DNA from 4 places in the Nakamurella deserti genome. Region 2 is predicted to be linked to each of the others. Evidence: riboswitches for the same ligand, from Rfam matches in the RefSeq annotation. Region 2 holds a riboswitch; each other region holds the start of a gene.
What was found. Region 2 has a riboswitch for S-adenosylmethionine ahead of DB033_RS16390 (amino acid ABC transporter permease). Riboswitches for the same ligand answer to the same signal wherever they lie in the genome.
Positions count from the first base shown of each region.

Region 1: it holds a riboswitch for S-adenosylmethionine, as region 2 does, so the genes downstream of both, DB033_RS11970 (DUF4395 domain-containing protein) here and DB033_RS16390 (amino acid ABC transporter permease) in region 2, are expected to answer to the same signal.
Region 3: it holds a riboswitch for S-adenosylmethionine, as region 2 does, so the genes downstream of both, DB033_RS15875 (aminotransferase class V-fold PLP-dependent enzyme) here and DB033_RS16390 (amino acid ABC transporter permease) in region 2, are expected to answer to the same signal.
Region 4: it holds a riboswitch for S-adenosylmethionine, as region 2 does, so the genes downstream of both, DB033_RS14450 (bifunctional o-acetylhomoserine/o-acetylserine sulfhydrylase) here and DB033_RS16390 (amino acid ABC transporter permease) in region 2, are expected to answer to the same signal.

Region 1 covers NZ_QCXS01000002.1:2,613,807-2,619,195, reverse strand. The annotation lists gene DB033_RS11980 (DedA family protein) at 1-70, opposite strand, end outside; gene DB033_RS11975 (PucR family transcriptional regulator) at 271-1,461, shown strand; gene DB033_RS11970 (DUF4395 domain-containing protein) at 1,465-1,956, opposite strand; SAM riboswitch class IV at 1,991-2,104, opposite strand; gene DB033_RS11965 (TerC family protein) at 2,593-3,702, shown strand; gene DB033_RS11960 (hypothetical protein) at 3,814-4,041, opposite strand; gene DB033_RS11955 (FAD-dependent oxidoreductase) at 4,038-4,991, opposite strand; gene DB033_RS11950 (Clp protease N-terminal domain-containing protein) at 5,352-5,389, opposite strand, start outside.
Region 2 covers NZ_QCXS01000003.1:683,019-688,407, reverse strand. The annotation lists gene DB033_RS16400 (TioE family transcriptional regulator) at 1-674, opposite strand, end outside; gene DB033_RS16395 (erythromycin esterase family protein) at 734-1,918, shown strand; SAM riboswitch class IV at 1,998-2,114, shown strand; gene DB033_RS16390 (amino acid ABC transporter permease) at 2,386-3,441, shown strand; gene DB033_RS16385 (amino acid ABC transporter ATP-binding protein) at 3,438-4,202, shown strand; gene DB033_RS16380 (ABC transporter substrate-binding protein) at 4,273-5,316, shown strand; gene DB033_RS16375 (FAD-dependent oxidoreductase) at 5,388-5,389, shown strand, end outside.
Region 3 covers NZ_QCXS01000003.1:570,225-575,613, reverse strand. The annotation lists gene DB033_RS15880 (MDR family MFS transporter) at 1-316, shown strand, start outside; gene DB033_RS15875 (aminotransferase class V-fold PLP-dependent enzyme) at 400-1,818, opposite strand; SAM riboswitch class IV at 1,863-1,976, opposite strand; gene DB033_RS15870 (pilus assembly protein TadG-related protein) at 2,133-2,552, shown strand; tRNA gene DB033_RS15865 (tRNA-Glu) at 4,467-4,539, shown strand; tRNA gene DB033_RS15860 (tRNA-Asp) at 4,628-4,701, shown strand; tRNA gene DB033_RS15855 (tRNA-Phe) at 4,749-4,825, shown strand; gene DB033_RS15850 (LacI family DNA-binding transcriptional regulator) at 4,895-5,389, opposite strand, start outside.
Region 4 covers NZ_QCXS01000003.1:229,283-234,671, forward strand. The annotation lists gene metX (homoserine O-acetyltransferase MetX) at 1-1,189, opposite strand, end outside; gene DB033_RS14450 (bifunctional o-acetylhomoserine/o-acetylserine sulfhydrylase) at 1,230-2,633, opposite strand; SAM riboswitch class IV at 2,856-2,971, opposite strand; gene DB033_RS14455 (hypothetical protein) at 3,093-3,695, opposite strand; gene DB033_RS14460 (GNAT family N-acetyltransferase) at 4,229-4,771, shown strand; gene DB033_RS14465 (ribonucleotide-diphosphate reductase subunit beta) at 4,886-5,389, opposite strand, start outside.

The DNA.
Region 1 (5,389 bases), on a different contig from region 2:
ATCCCAGCGAGGAGATCAGGTTCGAGGGGTCCAGCCAGCCGGGCAGCAGGGCGAGTTCAGTCGTCATCATCGTCGACCAGTATGGATCAGTGACCCCGCCGTTCGGGGGCTTCGCGAGGAAGGCCACACCCACGCAACCTGCGGTTCCCCCGGTCGCCGGACCGGGTTCACGCTGCGTGGTGGCGCCCGCGGTGGGGTGGGCGCGCGGTCGAGCCGGTACCTTGCTCATCGGTGCGGGCCCGTCCGCCGGTGTCCGATCCGGGAGGCAGCGTGACGCAGGGTCCACCGGTGGCCGAGATCGGCGCCCGCGCGGCCGCCGACGCCGGTGGGGTGGATGTCGCCCTGCTGGACGACTTCCTGCCGGTGCTGGTCGACGCGGTCGCGTCCGGCCGGCGGCTGCAGCGCCGCGACCTCGCCCGCTACCGGGACGCCGGCCGCGCGGCGGCCGATCGAGGGGTGCCGCCGCGGGCGCTCGTCGATCTCTACCTGTCCGCCGCCTGGCGGCTCTGGCGGCATCTCCCCGAGGTGGTCGCGGCCCGGGACGATCCGGCGGCGGTCGTGCAGGCCGGTGAGGTGATGCTGCGGTCGGTCGACGACGCCGTCGCCGTCCTCATCGAGGGGTACCAGCTCGCCCGGCGGGATCTCGTCCGGTCGCAGGTCGCCGCCCGCCGGGAGTTCGTGGACGACCTGCTGATCGGGGGCGCGCAGGCGCTGCCCAACCTCGTGCAGCGCGCCGGCCTGTTCGGCCTGAGCCTGGTGGGCCCGCAGGCGGTCATCGTGGTGCGCGCCGAACGCGACTTCACCGACAGCTCTCCGCTGACGACCCTGCTCGAACGGGCCATCCAGGGCGGCAGCGCCGACGCCGACGCGCTGGTCACCACCAAGGACGGACTCCTGGTCGTCGTGTTCGCCGCGCCGGACCGGGCGGCGATCGACGAGGTGATCGCGGGCCTGACCGGAAGCCTGCCGTCGGATCCCGGGGAGGGGGTCAACCTCCGCCGGACCGCCGCGGTGGGCTCCTGGCGGATGGGGGTGGGCCGGGCGCACCAGGGCCCCGGCGGCGTGCGGGCGTCCTACGAGCAGGCGCTGGAGGCACTCGAGCTGGGTGCCCAGCTGGGCGGGACCGCCCAGGTGCTGGACGCGGCCGATCTGCTGATGCACCGGGTTCTGGTGCGCGACCGGGCCGCGATGCTGGAGCTTGTCGAGACGGTGCTGGCGCCGTTGGTGCACGCCCGGGGCGGTGTCGAGCCGATGCTGCAGACCCTCGAGGCGTACTTCGCCGCGGGTGGTAACGCCTCCCTGGCCGGTCGCTCGCTGCACCTGTCGGTGCGGGCGCTGACCTACCGGCTGGCCAAGATCGCCGAACTTACCGGACGCGACCCCGCCGACCCGGCGCAGCGCTTCGAGCTGCAGACCGCGGTCACCGGCGCCCGGCTGCTGGGCTGGCCGGACCGGGCCTGACCGTCAGGAGGTGGCCGAGGGTCGCCGCAGCCGGATGTCGTTGCACGCCTCGCACACCGACGCCGGGATGACGCCGAGCGCCTGCAACCGACCGAAGGCGACGCAGCCGAGACACACGGCGAACACCGACTCCAGCGTGGCCGCCACGGTGATCATCCCGACCAGCACCAGGGCGGCGGTGGGAGAACCGGTGACGAGGCACCCGAAGGCCGCGATCGACAACGTCGCGCCGACGGCCTGCGCGAACCGCTTGGGCGGTCCGGGCACGGGTACCGCCGGGCCGAGTCGCGGCGCGATGACCTGGGTGGCGAGCCGCCCGAACAACGAGAACCGCGGCCCCGCCGCCACCCGGGCGAGAAAGCCCAGGGCCAGCAGGCCCAGCAACCAGGGGCTGCCGGTGACCAGCACGGCGGTACTCAGCAGCACGACCAGGCCGGCGACGGCCCGCGCGGCCTTCTCGTTGACGGGGTGGGGGAAGGCGAACACCGCAGCCACGGCAGCTCCCGGGAACGGGACCGGACGGCATCCGGTCACGACGTTGCCGGCGTCGGTCGACGCCGGCCAGGTGGTTCTCCTGGAGCACCCCGTCGTCGCGGAGGGTTGCCGGTCAGCCAGCCAGAGCTTGTCGCTGACGCTCATCACCTGAACGCCACGATACCGGGCGCGCATCCGGGTCTGGACTGCGTCGGCGACACCGCGACAGCCCGCGCCCGGGCGCGCATCCGGTCGGGCGTGGGTCGGTGACAGCACGGCAGCCCGCGCCCGACGTGCGTCCGGTCGGGCGTGGGTCGGTGACGCCGCGACAGCCGCGCCTCGGTTGCGCGCGGGTCCGGCGCCACCGCGACAGCCGCGCCCGGGGGTGCGTCCGGGGGGCCGGTCGGCGTCGGGCCGGAGTCGGCTGACCTCCATCCGCGTCCCGTCGGTCCGCGGTCGCACACCACTCCGAGGGCTTTGACAGACGTTTACCATCTTCGGAGTGAATCTGCCGAGGTTCGGCAACGAAAAGGGCGCACCTTGTGTCGAAGTGTTCATGGTTGGGCAGTCGGAAGGGCGGCACTCTGGAGACATCGCGGCGAGGTCTGCCGCAGCGCCAACCCGCACCACACCCGACTCCCCCTGCGAAGGACTGCCGTGAACGTTCCCCTCTGGGCCTGGGCCGCTTTCGGCGCCGTGGTCGTCATCATGCTGGCCGTCGACCTGCTCGCCCATCGCGGTGCGCACGTCATCAAGTTCAAGGAAGCCGCCATCTGGAGCGCGGTCTGGGTCGGCCTCTCGCTGATCTTCGCCGTCGTCGTCTGGTTGACCCTGGGCGGCGGCGCCGCGGTCGACTTCACCACCGCGTGGTTGCTGGAGAAGTCCCTCAGCGTCGACAACCTGTTCGTCTTCGCGCTGATCTTCGGCTACTTCAAGGTGCCCCGTGAGTACCAGCACCGGGTGCTGTTCTACGGCGTCATCGGCGCCCTGGTGTTCCGCGGCATCTTCCTCGCCGCCGGTGTCGCCATCGTCACCAAGTTCACCGCCGTGCTGTTCGTCTTCGGCGCCATCCTGATCTACAGCGCGATCAAGATGCTCAAGGACGATGACGAGTCGATGGACCCGGGCAAGAGCTTCGCGGTCCGGATGCTCCGCAAGATCGTGCCCGTGTCCGACGAGTACCGCGGCACCAAGTTCTTCTACAAGGAGGCGGGCAAGCGCATCGCCACCCCGCTGCTGGCGGTCGTGGTGGCCATCGAGGCCGCGGACCTGATCTTCGCCGTCGACAGCGTGCCGGCCGTGCTGGCCGTCAGCAGCGACCCGTTCATCGTCTACTCCAGCAACGCCTTCGCCATCCTGGGCCTGCGTGCCCTGTACTTCCTGCTCGCCGGGATGCTGAAGAAGTTCCACCTGCTGAGCAAGGGTCTCGCCTTCATCCTCGCCTTCATCGGCGTGAAGCTGTTCCTGCAGGCCGGCCACAAGACCATCTCGACCTCCATCCCGGAGATCCCGTCGCTGGTCTCGCTGGCGGTCATCGTCGTCGCGTTGACGCTCTCGATCGTGCTGTCGCTGCGCAAGCCGCTGCCGCCGGAGGAGGAGGAGACGCTGGAGGACGCGGAACTGCAGGCCCACGACCGCCACGACATCGTGGACGGCATCGAGCACCCGCACACGTCGGCCGACCGGGCCGAGGGTGCCGCCGCGGCCGCCGCGGCGGTGGCCACCGAGGACCGGCCCGGCCCGACCGGGCGGCCCGACCGCAGCTGATCCATCCGGGTCCATGGACCCGCCGACCCGCCGACGCCGGGCCGCTCACCGTGAGCGGCCCGGCGTCCGGTCGTTCGGGGTGCGGAAGGGCCGGAACTGCGCGGATCCGGCTCAGACGAGCGTCAGGACGGCTGCCAGGATGCCGATGACCAGTCCGGCGATGGCTGCCGCGAGGACCAGCTGCACGATGGTCATCGGCGGGCGGGCCGCCACCGGTCGGGCGGTCGCGGTGCTGCGTGTCGGCACACGGGGCGTGCCGCCGGCCCGGGCGCGCAGAGCCTCGGCCAGGATCTGCTCCGAGCTCTTGCCCGCGTCGCCGGACCTGCGGGGGTCGGTCATCGCTGGTGCTCCTCTCCGGTCAGGGCGAGGGCGACCGCGTCGCGTGCCGTGCCCCACGACCATTGAACCCCGTTGCCGCCGTGGCCGTAGTGATGCACCACCCGGGTGCGGCCCACGGTGCCGGCCTCGACGCGCATCGTGGAACGGCGCGGACGCAGCCCCACCTCGACCCCGAGAACCTCGGCACCCCGCAGTCGCGGCTCGCGCGCCGCGGCCCGTTCCAGGATCGCTGCGGTGACCCCGGGGTCGGGGGTGCGGTCCCAGACGCCGGGCACGGACACGCCGCCGAGGACGACCCGGTCGCCGTACGGGAACCAGCTCGTCCACGCGGCGGCGTGGCCCTCGTAACAGAACTCGTCCAGACCGGGATCGGCGACGATGACGTGCTGGCCGCGCACCGGGTGCAGATCGGCATCGCCGGTGAGCCTTCCGGCGGCGACGCCGGCGCAGTTGACCACCACCGGCGCCATCGCAGCGGCCTCGGCCAGGGTCGCCACCGTGCCGAGCTCCACGACACCGCCCGCCCGGCCGAGCCGCTCGACGAGGTAGGGAAGATAGACGCGCATGTCGGCCAGCGGGAGTTCCGCGCGGTAGGTGGTCCCGGGCCGGGGGATCGCGTCCTCTCCGGTGCACACCGCGTACCCGGGCGTGGCCCGGATCGAGGGCTCCGGCTCGCCGGGCTCGAAGAGCCGGCCGCGGCGGACCCGGACCCCCGACGTCGGATCCGCGGCCAGTTCCCGGAACACCGCGTCGCCGTGCTCCAGCCACCCACGGACCCGCGGATCGTCCGGTTCACCGTGGACGGGGCCGAGCAGCGCGCCGGCCACCACCGACGTGGTCTGCGCGGGCGGCTCCGCCGTCCGGACCACCACCTGGGCGCCCTGCTCGGCCAGCAGCACGGCCGTGGTCAGGCCGGTGACACCGGCTCCGATCACCAGCACGTCGGTCATGCCGACGATGGTGCCCGACGCTGTCGGTGGCGCGGTCCCGCGGGCCACCGGCGTGTCCTGCGCGCCCGCCGGCCGGGGAGGGTTCGCCCCGCGGACGGGACGTCCCCGTGCCGATGCCGCACACCGCCTGGCGCGCTCGGCGGGTCAGACCAGCGGACGGGACGTCCCCGTCCCGACGCCGCACACCGCCGGGCGCGCTCGGCGGGTCAGCCCAGCGGAGGGGACGTCCCCGTGCCGACGCCGCACACCGCCGTGCGCGCTCGGCGGGTCAGACCAGCGGACGGGACGTCCCCGTCCCGACGCCGCACACCGCCGGGCGCGCTCGGCGGGTTCGGCGGTGTGCGGGCGCCGCGTCCCACGTCAGGCGGCGGGGCGCTCCCGCAGCCGGGCGATCAGGT
Region 2 (5,389 bases):
GCGCCGCGCAACATCGCCCGGCCCCGCGCCGCCAGCCGGGCGTTCCAGTCGTCGAGCATCGCGGCGAGCGGCTCGACCCCGCCGGCCGCACGGACCTGGGCGACGACGGGGGCGATCCGGTCCAGCCGGTATCCGCCGCGGCGCAGCTGGTGCGCGAGCTGCGCGTCGCGGACGTCCGCCGGCCCGTAGACCCGGTAGCCCGTCCGTGGGTCCCGGTGGGGCCGGACCACGCCGGCCCGCTCCCACTGGCGCAGCGTCGCGGGTTGCAGGCCGAGCCGCCGCGCGAGGGGGCCGACGAAGGTGTCGCCCGTCGTGGCCGGCGCGGGATCCACGTCGCGCAGCGCGGATTCGACGGCCCGAAGGGTCCGGCGGTCGTCGAGCAGCTGGGCGTGGCTCTCGTCGATGATCCGCAGCGCGAGGTCGACGTCCCCCCGGGTGACCGCCTGCAGGACGGCGGTCGCCGTCCGGTGTCCGTGGCCCGGGACGAGGGCCACGAACGCCCGCAGCGCCCCGGCGTGCACCTCCGTGTAGACGCGGTGACCGTGCGGCGACCGGACCGCCGCAGGCAGGATGCCCGCCGCCTCGTAGTTGCGCACGGTCTGCGCCGACAACCCGTGGGAGCGCCCCAGGTCGACCGGCCGCTGCCGGTCGGTGCTTTGAGGTCTGCCGGTCAACGACCTGCCCGTTCCTGAGCCGAAGTCTCACTCGGGTGTTCAACGATACCGTTGAAGGGATGACCGATCCGCACCTCCCCGTCCATCCGCTGGATGCCGCCGCGGCGCTGACCCTGTTCCCCGCCCCGCCCCGGGTGCTCGCCCTCGGTGAACCCACCCACGGCTCCGAGGTCCTCCTGGAGCTCCGCAACGACCTGTTCCGCGATCTCGTCGCCACCGCCGACTACCGGACCATCGCGCTGGAGACCGACTGTCTCAACGGTCTCCTCGTCGACGACCACGTCACCACCGGAGCCGGCGACCTCGACGACGTGATGGCCCGCGGCTTCAGCCACGGCTGGGGAGCGTCCCCGGCGAACCGCGAACTCGTCAGGTGGTTGCGGGAGGTCAACCGCGACCGACCCGCCGACGACCTGGTCCGTTTCGCCGGCTTCGACGGACCGCTGGAGATGGCGGCCGCGTCGAGTCCCCGGTGCGCCCTCGAACCCTTGCACCGCTTCCTCGCGCACCACCTGGGTGACGATCGGATGCCCTGTCCTGTCGAGCTCCTGGGCGAACTGGTCGGACCGGACGATCGCTGGACGGACCCGGCCGCGATGTACGACCCGGCGCGGTCGATCGGCGGATCCACCGACGTCGCCCGGTTGCGGGTGATCGCCGACGACCTCGTCGCCCTGCTGGAGGCCGAACGACCGGGCCTGCGGTCGACGTCGTCCGGGCGGGAGGTGGAGCGGGCCGAGCTCCGGGCCCGCTCGGCGGTGGGGCTGCTGCGGTATCACGCCGCGATGGCCACTCCGGCCGGCGACCGGCTCCAGCGGCTGTGCGCCCTGCGGGACGCGATGATGGCCGCGGAACTCCTCGCGCTGGCCGCCCGCGGTCCGGTGTTCGTCCACGCCCACAACAGCCATCTGCAGCGCACGGCCAGCACCATGAGCATGGGCGGCCCGCCGTTCTCCTGGTGGGGCGCCGGCGCTGTCGTCGCCTCGCATCTCGGCACCGACTACGGACACCTGGCCGGTGCGGTCGGCACGGTCCGGGCCCACGGTGTGGACGTTCCGGCGCCGGACACGCTCGAGGGGCTGCTGCACGCCGTGCCGACGGGGAGGTTCCTGATCGACGCCCGTTCGTTGTCGGACGCCACGGCCGGTCCGCCGGCCCGGGTGTCGCCGTGGTTCGGCTACGCCCCGCTGGATCCTGCGCAGCTGGACACCGTCGACGGCGTGGTCTTCGCCCGGGACGCCTGAGCGCGGCCGTTCTCGCCCCCATCCGTGACTCCTACCACCTCGGTTGCATTTGACGGCAGCTCGACGTAGCGTCATCCCCGGTCACGAGTTCCAGCGATCAGCTCCGGCTTGCTGGGCAGCAACCCTCCCTCCGCGGTGGGGTGCTCCGGATGAGGACCTGGCGGCACCGCAGCAGCGGTCACCGCAAGCGCGGGCAGCTCGACTGCCCCGAACGGGAGGGCAGGATCGTGGGCGCGTCACCCTGCACCTGCGGCGGCGGTCCGGTGCGCTACCCGCGCTTCCGGCTGCACCTCGACCTCGGACGGCTGAGCTCGTCCCTGTGTCCCGCCATCCGGGTCTGACCGATCCCCCGCGTCCGCTCCCGCGGACGACCCCCGCCGTTCCCCGCACCCGAACGGTGGCGCACCTCCGAGCCAGTCCCGTGCGCACGTCGCACGGCGTCCCCGCACACCATCCGAAGGCATCCCATGACGACCCTGTCGACCCCATCCGGCGTGGCCGCGACTCCCGGCCCGCCATCCGCACCGCCGCGGCCGGAACCGAGACCGGCCCCCCGTGACATCGAGATCCGTTACAGCACCATCGATGTCGACGCCCTGACGGTGGCCCGGCGGTGGCACCCATGGCGCTGGATCGCCACCGCCGCGGTGCTGGTGCTCGGCGCCCAGTTCGTGCACGGCCTGGCCACCAACGAGACCTGGGACTGGCCCACCTTCGGCGAGTACATCGTCAAGGACTCAATCCTGCGGGCGCTCGGGCTCACCCTGGAGCTGACGCTCTACGCGGTGGCCATCGGGTTCGTGGCCGGCATCGGCATCGCCGCGGCCCGGCTCTCCCGGATCCCGCTGCTGAAAGCCGTGTCCTGGGTGTTCGTCTGGGCCTTCCGCAGTATCCCGCTGCCGGTGCAGATCCTGTTCTGGTTCAACATCTCGGTGCTCTACAAGACGCTGAGTCTGGGGATCCCCTTCGGGCCGTCGTTCTTCGATTTCTCGGTGCGCAGCCTGTTCTCGCCGTTCACCGCCGCGGTCATCGCCCTTTCGCTGCACCAGGCCGCCTACGCGGCCGAGATCATCCGGGCCGGCATCATCTCCGTCGATCCCGGCCAGACCGAAGCGGCGGCGTCCCTGGGCATCCCGCGGCGCCGGCAGTTCTTCGCGATCGTCCTGCCGCAGGCGATGCGGGCGATCGTGCCCAACGCCACCAACGAGGTCATCGGGATGGTCAAGTCCACCTCGCTGCTGGCGGCCGTGGCGGTGGCCGACCTGTTCTACCAGGTGCAGGTCATCCTGGGCCGCAACGGCCGGGTCATCGCCCTGCTGATGGTGGCGACGGTCTGGTACATCGCGGTCACCACCGTGTTGACGGTCGCCCAGTTCTACGTCGAGCGGTACTTCGCCCGCGGGTCGTCGCGGCACCTGCCCCCGACGCCGCTGCAGCGACTGCGGACGAAGGTCGGCCATCTGGTGTTCCTGGCCCGGCAGGCGCGACCGGGCCGCGAACGAGACGCGGAGGCGGCGTCATGACCGCGCCGGCGCTGGAGATCAAGGGCGTCCACAAGGCCTTCGGCGCCCACGAGGTGCTCAGGGGCGTCGACCTGACCGTCCGGGCCGGCGAGGTCACGGTCATCCTGGGCCCGTCCGGCTCGGGCAAGTCGACGCTGCTGCGGGTGATCAACCACCTGGAGCCCGCCGAGCGCGGCGTGGTGCTGGTCGACGGTGAGCTGATCGGCTACCGGCTGGACGGCACGACGCTGCACCGGCTGAGCGAGAAGCAGATCCTGAAGCAGCGCTCGGCCATCGGCTTCGTGTTCCAGAACTTCAACCTCTTCGCGCACCGCACGGTCCTGCAGAACGTCATCGAGGCGCCGGTCTCGGCGCAGGGCCGGCCGCGGCGGGAGGTGGAGGCGGAGGCCCGGGAGTTGCTCGCCCAGGTCGGCCTGTCCGACAAGTTGCACGCCTACCCGCGGCAGCTCTCCGGCGGCCAGCAGCAGCGGGTGGCCATCGCCCGGGCCCTGGCGCTGCGGCCCACGGTCATCCTGTTCGACGAGCCGACGTCGGCCTTGGACCCGGAGCTGGTGGGTGACGTGCTCGCCGTCATCAGCGATCTCGCCGCCCGGGGCATCACCCTGGTCGTCGTCACGCACGAGATCGGCTTCGCCCGGCAGGTCGCCGACACCGTCGTCTTCCTCGACGAGGGCGTCATCGTCGAACAGGGCCCGCCCACCGAGGTTCTCGATCACCCGCGCGAGCCACGCACGCTCGCGTTCCTCTCCAGGGTTCTCTGACCTGATCAGCCTCCCCGCGAGCTCCCGCGGGGTCACCCCGGCGGCTGCGGCCGCCCCCGAAAGGAATCCCATGTCTCCCCGCTCCCGACGACCGCTCGCGTGGATCTCGGCCCTGGTGGCCGTCACCCTGGCGACCAGCGCCTGCGGCAGCTCCACCGGGACCGCCGCCGACGGCGACGCCGCGGCCAGCACCGTCGCCGCCGGCGCCATCGCACCCGCCGCCGACGAGTCGTCCGTCCCGCCCGCCGGTGGTGGCGTCAGCTTCGACCTCAGCCCCGAACAGGCGGGCCGGGTCACCGTCGCCGCCGTTCCCGAGATCGCCGCCCTGGTCCCGGCCGAGATCCGCGACAAGGGCACCCTGGTGGTCACCGGCTCGGCCGGCACCGCCCCGCCACTGCGCTTCTACGCCACCGACGACACCACGATCATCGGTAGCGAGGTGGACATCGCGTACCTCCTCGGTGACGTCCTCGGGCTGGATGTCCAGATCCAGGCGGCCGACTGGGCACAGAACTTCGTCAGGGTCGATTCCGGCGAGGTCGACGCCTTCATCTCCAACGTCACCGTCACCGAGGAGCGCAAGGAGAAGTACGACTTCGCCACCTACCGCCTGGACAACCTCGCCTTCGAGGCCCGCGCGGACAGCACCGTCACGATCACGAAACCGGCTGATGTGGCCGGACTCTCGATCGCCGTCGGTTCGGGGACGAACCAGGAGGCGCTGTTGGTGAAGTGGAACGAGGAGAACGTCGCCGCCGGTCTGGAGGCGGCCGACATCCAGTACTACCAGAACGCCACCGACTACTACCTGGCGCTGTCGTCGGGCCGGATCGACCTGTACTTCGGTCCGAGTCCGACCGCGGAGTACCACGCCGCGGTGACCGGCGAGACGAAGGTGGTGGGCCGCTTCTCCGGGGCAGGCGATGCGCTGCAGGGCAAGATCGCCACCCTGACCCTGAAGGGCAACGGTCTGGCCGAGGCACTGCAGGCGGCCATCGACCACACTCTCGCCGACGGCAGCTACCAGCGGGTGCTCGACCGCTGGGCCATCAGCAGCGAGGCCGTCCCGTCGTCGGAGCTCAACCCGCAGGGACTGCCGAAGACGACCGGCTGACCATCCGTTCCGGCCCGCTCCGGCCCCGGACCACCGGGGCCGGAGCATCCCCATCGATCGAGGACCTCCCGAT
Region 3 (5,389 bases), 110 kb from region 2:
TGCGACCTTGGCTCAGCCCGTGAAGCAGGGCTTCGTGGACTCCACCCACGTCGTCTACATCCTCGCCGGCATCGTCGCGGTGCTCGCCTTCCTGCTGGTCCTCCTGCTCAAGGAGGTCCCGCTGCGCACCAAGTCCGCGCTGCAGGAGATCCAGGAGGAGGACGCCGCTGCGGCGGCGGCTGCGGGCAACGTCGGTCTCAACGACGCCGCCGGTGCCGAGCGCGAGCGGCAGCAGGACGACGATCTCGTCACGGCGGGTTCGGCTCCCACCGTTGAGGTCACCAAGCCGAGCGGCGGTCGGCACCGTCGCGACTGACGCGCTGGACCGTCCCTGAGACGGTCCTTAGACACGAGTGGCCCCCGACCTTTTGGTCGGGGGCCACCGTCGTGTTCGAGGTCTTACTGCCAGGCCACGATCTTCGGCAGGGTGCGCTGGTCGCGGAGCGGCTGCGGACGACCGTTGACGGTGACGTAGCGCAGTCCCGGGCCCTCGGTGGCGAGTGTGGTGACCGCGGCGATGAGCCGGTCGACGTGCTCGGTGGTGGTGCCGAGACCGACGGAGGCGCGGACAGCATGCCCGGTGCCGTCGACGGAGTCGCAGCCTGCCGCGCCGAGCAGGCGGCGGACGAGCGGCTGGGCGCAGAACGCGCCGTCGCGGACGCCGATGCCGTACTCGGCCGACAGTGCGCTGGCCACGACCGGAGACGACAGCGAGCTCAGGGTGAAGGTGGCGACACCGATGACGCTGGCCCCGCCGGTGAAGAGCGAGTGCACGGTGACGCCGGGGATGTCGGACAGCCCGCGGATCAACCGGGCGGTGAGGTCGCGTTCGGCGGTGACCAGCGCGTCGCGATCCGTGGTGAGCAGCGCATGGCAGGCGGTGGCCAGCGCCACGACGCCCGGGATGTTGGGGGTGCCGGCCTCGTGCCGGTCGGGGAGGGGCTTCCAGACGGTGCGGTCGTCCTCCACCGTGGAGGTGGCGCCGCCGCCGACGAGGTAGGGGGGAGCCTCGGCGAGCCAGTCGGCGCGGCCGATCAGCGCGCCCGCCCCGTAGGGGGCGTACACCTTGTGCCCGGAGATCGCGACGTAGTCCACCCACAGGTCGGTAATGGAGAAGGGCCGGTGCGGCGCGAGCTGGGCGGCGTCGAGGGCGATGCGGGCGCCGTGGGCGTGGGCGACGGCGGCGAGCCGGGCGATCGGCCAGATCTCGCCGGTCACGTTGCTCGCCCCGGTGACCACGACCAGCACCGGCCCGTTGCGGCGGGCGTCGCGGCAGGCGTCCCCGACGGCGCGGACGGCGGCCTGCGGGGTCGCCGGGGCGGGCAGGCGGACGACGGTGTGCTTCTCCCATGGGAGCAGCGTCGCGTGGTGCTCGGTTTCGAAGACGATGACAGTGGTGTCGTCGGGGAGGCAGTGCGACAGCAGGTTGAACGCGTCCGTGGTGTTGCGGGTGAACAGGACCGCGTCGTCGGAACGTCCGCCGACGAAGGCGCGGATGGGTTCGCGGGCGCCTTCGTACAGCGCGGTGCACAGCTGGGAGTCGAATCCGGCGCCGCGGTGCACGGAGGCGTACTGCTCGAGGACCGCGTCGACCGCGTCCTTGACGACCTGCAGCGAGGGGGCGGACGCGGCGTGATCGAGATTGGCGTACTCGACGTGGGAGCCGTCGGCCAGGGGTACCCGGTGACCGGCGCCGACGATCTCCAGGCCCGGTGCGTGGGCGCCGGTGATGGGCGTCGCGGCGTCGACGCTGGGCAGGGAGGCCTCGACGGGACCGGTGGCGGTGAGGAAGTGCAGGTCCTCGAGGGTGAGCGTCATGGCTGGTCTCCTTGCGGTCGAAGGACCGCCGGGGACGAGCCGGAGATCCGCGCTTGCCGCCGGCGACAACCGGACGGCCAGGTCTTCACCTGGGGCACCCCACCGCGGAGGAGGGTTGCCGGCTAGCAAACCAGGGTTTGTCGCTAGCACTCATGACCTACGCGACGACGTTAACACGGGTCCGGGCCGAGCTCGAAGCGGGTGTAACCGGGACCACAGCGGTGGGCTCAGTTGTCCACAACTTCGGCGAACGGGTGATGCTGCCCGGTGAACGTCTCTACGCTGGACCGGTCGCGGACGAAGCGGGGTGGAGCATGCGGCCGAACGGGTTGCGGCATGCCGGCGGCGGCGAGGACGACCGGGGGTCGATCACCCCGCTGTTGCTCGGCCTGACGCTGTGCCTGTTGCTCCTGGTGGCCGGGGTGACGGCGGCCGGGTCCGCGTTCCTGGGGCGCAGTCGGTTGCAGAACCAGTGCGACGGGGCGGCGCTGGCGGCCAGTGACGCGGCCGATGTGCCTGGACGGCCCCGACAGATGGCGCTCGCCAACGACGCCGCCATCGCCTACCTCGCGGTGCGCCCGGGTCGGGTCGGCGTGCGCGTCGTGGTCGGGGCCGACACGGTGACCGCCACGTGCTGGACCGACACCCCCATCACCTTCGGCGACATGTTCTTCACGCCCACCCTGCGTCAGGACGTGGAGTCGAGCAGCCGGCTGCGGTACGACCAGGCCTGATCACGCGTGATCGGGTCCGGTCAGTTGGGGCCGGCGACCAGCTCGCTGCGCCATTCGCCGACCGACACCGGGGTGGTGGAGCTCTGCGGCGGGGCGTCGAGCGCGCCGCCCACACCCACGTTCGATGTCCAGGTGACGGTCCAATTCGCGGTTGCCGTGACCGGCCAGGTTGCTGTGCCCCCGGTTCGTTCCGGCAGGGAGCGCCAACGGTAGGCATAGACGCACGCGTCCGAAGCAGCCGGCTTAGAAATGTTCGCGTTGGCGGTCGGGCCAGGATCGCGCCCCGGGCCGTCGCATGTGATGGTCGCCGGTGGCCCCTTAGGCGCCTTTGGGTTGGCGGGTTCACCCATGGACCACGTCACCGAACTCAGCGTGGCTGTGAGTGTCACAGTCACCGCTCCAGCCGTAGCCTGTGCAATCAGTGGACCTGGATTGTCAACCCACAGGTAGAGCCAGCGATTCACGGCTATTTGCGTGTCGGGTCCAAAGTGAAGGACCGGCGGGACGAATCGAATAGCTGCCTGTGCGCTTAGCGCAAGCGCCTCAGGGCTGACGGCGGTAGGTGTGGTCCCATTCCCAACGAAATAGGGCTGAGAGTTAGTAAATGGCACGGCTGCCGAGTTCGTCGGACAAATGTCGTAGGCAATAAATCCGTCTGCTGGCGTGTGTCCCGCCCAGAGCGGTGAGTCGGCGGCTGGCTGGGTAGGCATAGGTTGTTGCTTGCATAGGCTCTCCATTGAAGACTTGACGGCAGTGGCTCCTGTCGTAACCACCGCAATCAGCGTTTTCTTTACTACTGAATCAGTCGCGCCGACGATGCATACTTGATCGCCACAACCGGCCGTCGGGGCTGACGATCTTGAAACCGAGGGCTGGTCTGGGTCGGCGTACGCAGGAGCTAATACAACGAGGCTCTCGAGCGCCATCAATAGTGCTGCGCCGGCAATCCTCATCGCTAGCATTGGACACTGAAGTCGTTAACCACGGAGGTTACCAGCCATCGGTTGTCGATTTGGCTGACTGACACCGTTGCCGGATGGCGACGGTAGAAGCCGGGTGCATCGGGCGCAATGAGCGAATTTCCATTCGCATCGACGAAGATGGAAGCAGTGTTATCGACACAGTCGCTGAGTTCGACTGTTCCAGTTCCTACTTCCGTAACTCGAGGGTCGATGATCGTGCGGCCTTCTCCGCTGCCCTGTTGGAACGCGGGGTCCCTGACAAACTTTACAAGATTAGACGCCACTGGGTCTGCTGCGTATTCGTATATCTCTGAAGCCCAATCCCTCCGAGGGTCGGTGAAGGTGAGGTCCGAGACGCGGCGGTATCCGACATAAGCGTCGAGCGCTGCCTGTGCTTCACGGACCTGGTCTGGGCTGAGGTCCAAATTCGACCATGGCATCTTCGTGGGCTCTGAACTTGTCGACTCGGGGGTCTGGGGCGTTGTTTCAGACCGGGATCCGCCATCGGTCGGCTGCGCTGCGGTTCCGGACCCCAAACTGGACGAGGCATCAGTGGCGGTGGAGAGCGCCTCGCTCCGACTCGCCGAGCTGTCCACCGGCGCCAGCGTGGTTCCCGGGTTGGCCTGCCCGGCGCTGCAGGCAGCGATCCCGGTCACACTCAACCCCGCGGTGATCAGCGCCAGCAGCGCACGTCGCGTGTCGGTCGTTCGTCGCCCCACCAGAACCCCTGTCCACGTTCGCCGACGTGGGCCCCGCCTGGCGCGACCCGATCGGAGTAGCGTACCGACCACGGTGGCGATGGGGAGTAACGATCTGATCCTTGTGGACAGGTCGAGTGCGGCGCGACTGCCCCGTCGGAGCAGGGCGCCGTGGCGGATTTGGGAGCGCCGCACCTCGTCCCCTATAGTTGACTCGCTCCCAACGGATGGCCGTTGGAGGCGGAGTTCCTCCAGCCCCCATCGTCTAGTGGCCTAGGACGTCGCCCTTTCACGGCGGTAACACGGGTTCGAATCCCGTTGGGGGTACGCAGCGCAGAGGTCACGAGCACCTCCACGAGGCAGTAAAGTAGTCCCAGCGTCACGCAGTTCAGCACCAAGGTCTCAGCAACACCGAGGCCCCGTAGCGCAGTTGGTTAGCGCGCCGCCCTGTCACGGCGGAGGTCGCGGGTTCAAGTCCCGTCGGGGTCGCCGAACGTGGGCCGGGTTCAGTCACATGAGCCCGGCCCTACGTTTGAGGCCAGGTAGCTCAGTTGGTACGAGCGTCCGCCTGAAAAGTGGAAGGTCCGCGGTTCGACCCCGCGCCTGGCCACCACCAGCCCTTCGCAGCCGTCAGGCCAGCGGGGGGCTGACTGGTTTTCCGGGCCATCCGCCCACTCTCCGCTCAGCGCGGCGGGCCTACCGACTCCCGCGACACCAGCGGCATCTCGATGCGGTGCACAACCGGCGACCCGGCCGGCGCCATCAGCAGCTCCGTCGCTCGTCGCCCCATCTCCAGGTGCGGCAGCGCCACGCTGGTCAGTCCGGGGCGCACCCAGCCGGCCAGGTCCGAGTCGTCGAACGAGATCACCGACACGTCACCGGGCACCGACAGCCCCGCGTCGGCCAGTGCCTGGTAGACACCGAGCGCCACCCGGTCGTTCAGGCACACGATTGCGGTCGGCCGATGCCCGGCGGCGAGCATCCGAGACATCGCGGCGAACGTCGGCTCGGGCCACCACGTCGTCGCCACCTCGCCCGCCAGTCCGGCGCCGGCGTCGGCGAGGGCGGCCTCGATGCCGCGTCGCCGGTCCCGACCGGCCACCACATGGTCCAGGGTCTCGCCGACCAGCACGATGCCGTCGCGGTGTCCCGCGTCGAGCAGGGTGGTCGCGGCCAG
Region 4 (5,389 bases), 450 kb from region 2:
CGTCGTGACCGAACTCCGAGTGCATGGTGACGACCGGGCGGGTGGTGGGGGCGGCCGCGAGCTCCAACCCCAGGTGCGGGGGGAAGAGCCGGTCGGAGTCGACGACGGCCACGGTGAGTTCGGCGGTGATGCGTTGCAGTGCGGCGGTCAGACCGCCGCGACCACGGCCCAGGTCGTGGGAGTTCATCGCCTCGGTGAGGCACAGGTAGGAGTTCGGGTCGAACCGGCGACCGAGCTTGGCCCCGTGGTACTCGAGGTAGGACTGCACGGCGTAACGCCCGCCGTCGGCGGTGCTCTCCCCCGGCTGGTCCTGACGACCGAACCGGGTGTTGAGCTCGTGCTCGCTGCGGTAGGTCGCGTGCGCGATCTGCCGCGCCACCGCCATCCCGGCCAACGGCCATTCGCCGTCGTAGTAGTCACCGCCGTGGAAGTGCGGATCCGCCCGGATGGCCGACAGCTGCGGCGTGGTCCAGCCGATCTGGTCGGCTGAGGAGTAACCGCAGGTGGCCAGGGCGACGGCCGCCTGCAACCGGCCGGGCTGGCCGACGGCCCACTCCATCACGCGCATCCCGCCCATGGAGCCGCCGATGACGGCCAGGAAGGTCCGGATGCCGAGCGCGTCGGCCAGTGCGGCCTCCGCGGCGACCTGGTCGCGGATGGTGAGGGTGGGGAACCGGGAGCCGTAGGGACGCCCGTCCGCCGCGATGGACGACGGGCCGGTGGTGCCCTGGCAGCCGCCGAGCACGTTCGGCGCGACGACGAACAGCTCGTCGGTGTCCAGCACCGCGCCGGGGCCGATCAGACCGTCCCACCACCCGGGCGTCGGCTGACCCGGTCCGGCCGGGCCGACCACGTGCGCGTCACCGGTGAGCGCGTGCAGCACCAGCACCGCGTTGCCGCCTGCCTCGTCGAGCGTGCCCCAGGTCTCGTACGCCATCCGGACGTCCGGCAGCACGGCGCCGTTCTCCAGCACGAGGTCGCCGATGTCGGCGAAGCGGCGGCCCGCCACCGGATCGCCTTCCCGCCAGATCTCCGGACGCGGCGTCACTTCGACGCGGGACAGCGGCGAGACGGTGACGTCGGGGCGCCGCCCGGGAACGGCGGACAGCACCGCCCCCGCCCGGACGCCGGTGGAGCCGGCTCCCGGGTCGGGCGCGGTGCGATCGGCGTAGGCCATGGAGATCAGCATGCCAGTTTCGTGGTCGTAGGAGTGTGAACGTTCAACGATCTCAGACGCCCGCGGGGGCCACTTCCGGTTCGACGGGCTCGACGGCGGCGTCCGCCGGCTCGGCCACGGCGGCCTCGTTCGCGGCGGCCGCCGCGGCGAAGCCCTTCTCCAGATCGGCCAGGATGTCGTCGATGTGCTCGATACCGACCGCGAGCCGGATCAGGCCCGGGGTGACGCCGGTGCTGGCCTGCTCCTCGGGGGTGAGCTGCGAGTGGGTCGTGGACGCCGGGTGGATGACCAGCGACCGCACGTCACCGATGTTGGCGAGGTTGGAGAAGATCTCGAGTCCGTCGGCGAACGCCTCTCCCGCGGCCGCGCCGCCCTTCACCTCGAACGCGACGATGGCGCCGCCACCGTTCGGGGAGTACTTCCGCTGCAGCGCATGCCATTTCGACGACGCGAGGGCCGGGTAGTTCACCGAGGCGACCTCCGCCCGACCCTCGAGGAACTCCGCGACCGCGGTCGCGTTGGCGACGTGGCGCTCCAGCCGCAGCGACAACGTCTCCAGCCCCTGGTTGAGCAGGAAGGCGTTGAACGGTGTGGTGGCCGGGCCGAGGTCGCGCAGCAACTGCAGGCGGGCCTTGAAGATGAACGCGACGTTGACGCCGAACAACCCGTCCGGGCCCAGGTCGACGCCCCAGGTGAGGTTGTTGTAGCTCGGGTCCGGGGTGTTGAAGATGCTGAACTTCTCGGGATCCGCGGTCCAGTCGAAGTTCCCGGAGTCGACGATGACACCGCCGATGGCGACGCCGTGCCCGCCCAGGTACTTGGTGGTCGAGTGCACCACGATGTCGGCGCCGTGCTCCAGCGGCCGGATGAGATACGGGGTGGCGACGGTGTTGTCGACGATCAGCGGCACTCCGTTGGCGTGCGCGACGCCGGAGACGCCTTCGAAGTCGAGGATGTCCAGTTGCGGGTTGGAGATGGACTCGGCGTAGAAGGCCTTGGTGTTGGGCAGCACCGCCGCCTGCCAGGACTCGAGGTCGTCCGGGTTCTCGACGAAGCTGACCGTGATGCCGAACTTCGGCAGCGTGTAGTGCAGCAGGTTGTAGGTGCCGCCGTACAGGCGCGGGGAGGCGACGATGTGGTCGCCGGCGTTGGCCACGGTGAGCAGCGCGATCGACTCGGCGGCCTGCCCGGAGGCGACCAGCAGCGCACCGACGCCGCCCTCGAGCGCGGCGATCTTCTGCTCGACGGCGTCGTGGGTGGGGTTGTGGATGCGGGTGTAGATGTTGCCCAGCTCCTGCAGGGCGAACAGCTTCGCACCGTGCGCGGAGGAGTCGAAGGCGAAGGAGGTGGTCTGGTAGATCGGCAGCGCGCGGGCGTGGGTGGTGGCGTCGGGCGCCTGGCCGGCGTGGATCTGGAGGGTCTCGAACTTCCAGTCGTTGCTCACGGAGATGCTCATTTCTCGTCGCCGACGGCGACGGGGAGGGCGGTCCGACGGGGCGCGACAATGCGACGGTCGACGGCGGATCGCGGGGATCGGGGTGGTGCGGGCCGGTGGGGCTGATCGCGTGCGGCGGACGGATCCGGGCGGCGGGCGATCAGCCGCGCGTCAGCGGCGACAACACATTCGTGCACACACAGCGGCGCTCCGTTCAGGCGTCCCACTGGTCCACCTGCTGGCGGACCGCGCTTGTGTCCCGCACTTCGCGGGACACCGGGTCAATCACCCGGGGCACCCCACCGCGTGTGGAGGGTTGCCGCCCAGCGAGCCGGGGCTTGACGCTGGAACTCATGACCTGGTCGAAAGTGTATCCGACCGTTCGGGGGGACAACGGTGTGATCGCCGGGTCCGGCTCGGCCGCTCCGTACGGTCCGGCGACGGCGCGGGAGGGTTCCCCGAGAGCCGTCGTGTGCGCGGTCAGACCAGCAGCGCGTTGGTCGCCAGGTGCCCGGCGAAGATGTCGAGCACCTCCCGCGCCTGGACCCCGTCGCGGCGCGCGACGTAGTCGATCATCAGGCCGTCGAGGGTCGCCTGCACCAGGGCGGCGAGCTGCGGGACGGGGACGACCCATTCGATGCCGTACCGGGCCTCGACGCCGGCCAGCCACTGCTCGGCGATGCGCAGGTGGGTCGTGTGCAGCGAGAACCCCATCCGGGCCAGCAGCCCCGGGTCCCCCACCTGGCCGAGCAGCAGGACGTGCAGGGCGTGGTGCTCGTCGATCCGCTGCTCGATCATGTCCCAGACCGCACGCAGCGAGGTGCGCAGCCCGGTCTCCAGGCACGCGGCCAACCGGACGGGGCCGCCCGGATTGGCGACGTGCGAGTCGAGCAACCTCGCCGTGATCGCGACGTAGATGCTCTCCAGGGAATCGAACCAACGGTCGAACTCGGCCCGCCCGAGGCCGGCGGCGGCGCAGATCGCGTCGGCGTCGATCGCGCCGAGACCACGTTCGATGAGCAACGTGACCGTGCTGTGCAGGATGCGTTCGCGACCGTCGAGGGCGGTGTCGGGAGAGTGCACGGATCGCTCCTGTCGTGGGTCGCACCGGTCGGCGGATCTCGGGACCGGGCGGCTGTCGTGCGGGTCGCCCGGTGTGCGTGGTGGGCCCAACGGACGGTGCGGCTTGAATAATAATGCGCACGGGCCGGTCGCGAGGGCCGATCGAGTCGCCCGTCCGCTGGTGCCTCGGGGCGGGCCCGGTGGGATGGGCGGATGATCGGTGCCTGGCGGGTTGAGGTGGTGCTCACCGCCGAGCTCCAGAGCATCCGGCGGTCGGCGGAGTCGCCCGGCGCTCCGGGGCGGGCCCCGGTGGGATGAGCGGATGCACAGTGCCTGGCAGGTCGAGGTGGTGCACACCGCCGACCACGGGACCATCAAGCGTCCGATGACGTCGCCCATCCGCTGGCGCCAGGGAACGGGCCGCGATGGGATGGACGGATGCACAGCGCCTGGCAGGTCGAGGTGGTGCACACCGCCGACCACGGGACCATCAAGCGTCCGATGACGTCGCCCATCCGCTGGCGCCCGGGAACCGGCCGCGGTGGGATGAGCGGATGAACGGTGCCTGGCGGGTCGAAGTGGTGCACACCGCCGACCTGGGGAGCATCCGGCGGTCGGCGGTGCGGGCGCTGCTGTACGAGGTGTTCGATGACATGACCGAGCCCGACTGGGAGCACTGCCTCGGGGGCGTGCACGCGCTGACCGTGGCCGACGGCGGGATCGTGGCCCACGCGGCGCTGGTCGCGCGGCGCCTCGGACATCGTGGTCGCCCCCTGCGGGCCGGCTACGTCGAGGGCGTCGCGGTCCGCCCCGACCGGCAGCGGCAGGGTCTGGGGTCGGCGGTGATGGCACCCCTGGAGCGGATGATCGTCGACGCCTACGAGGTGGGGGCGCTGGCCGCCACGGACGACGGCGCCCGCTTCTACACGGCCCGCGGCTGGCGGTCCTGGGCCGGGCGCACCTGGTCGCTGACCCCGGACGGCGCGGTGCGCACCCCCGACGACGACGACTGCGTGTTCGTGTGGCCGGGTGCGTCGGAGCCACTGGACCTCACGGGCGACCTGCTCGCCGACTGGCGCGACGACTGCGCCTGGTGACCCCGGAACGCCAGAACGGGCGGCACCCGGGGCACGAAGCCTCCGGGTACCGCCCGTGTGCGGGGTGCGCCGCCGTGCGGCGCGGTCCGGCGCCTGACGGTCAGCGCCGGGTGGTCACCACTCCAGGCCGCCACCGGTCTGGTACTCGATGACGCGGGTCTCGAAGAAGTTCTTCTCCTTCTTGAGGTCCATCATCTCGCTCATCCACGGGAACGGGTTCTCCGTCTCGGCGAACAGCGGCTCGAGGCCGATCTGGACGCAGCGGCGGTTGGTGATGAAGTGCATGTACTGCTCGCACTGCGCGGCCGACAGGCCGAGCATGCCGGTGGACAGGGTCTCGCGGCCGTAGGCGATCTCCAGCTCACAGGCCTTGCGCAGCATGCCCGAGATCTCGGCGGCGAACTCGGCCGACCACAGCTCCGGGTTCTCCAGCTTGATCTGGTTGATGACGTCGATGCCGAAGTTCAGGTGGATCGACTCGTCGCGCAGGATGTACTGGTACTGCTCGGCGATGCCGACCATCATGTTGCGCCGGCCCAGCGACAGGATCTGCGCGAACCCGGTGTAGAACCACATGCCCTCGAAGATGACGTAGAAGGCGACGAGGTCCCGCAGGAA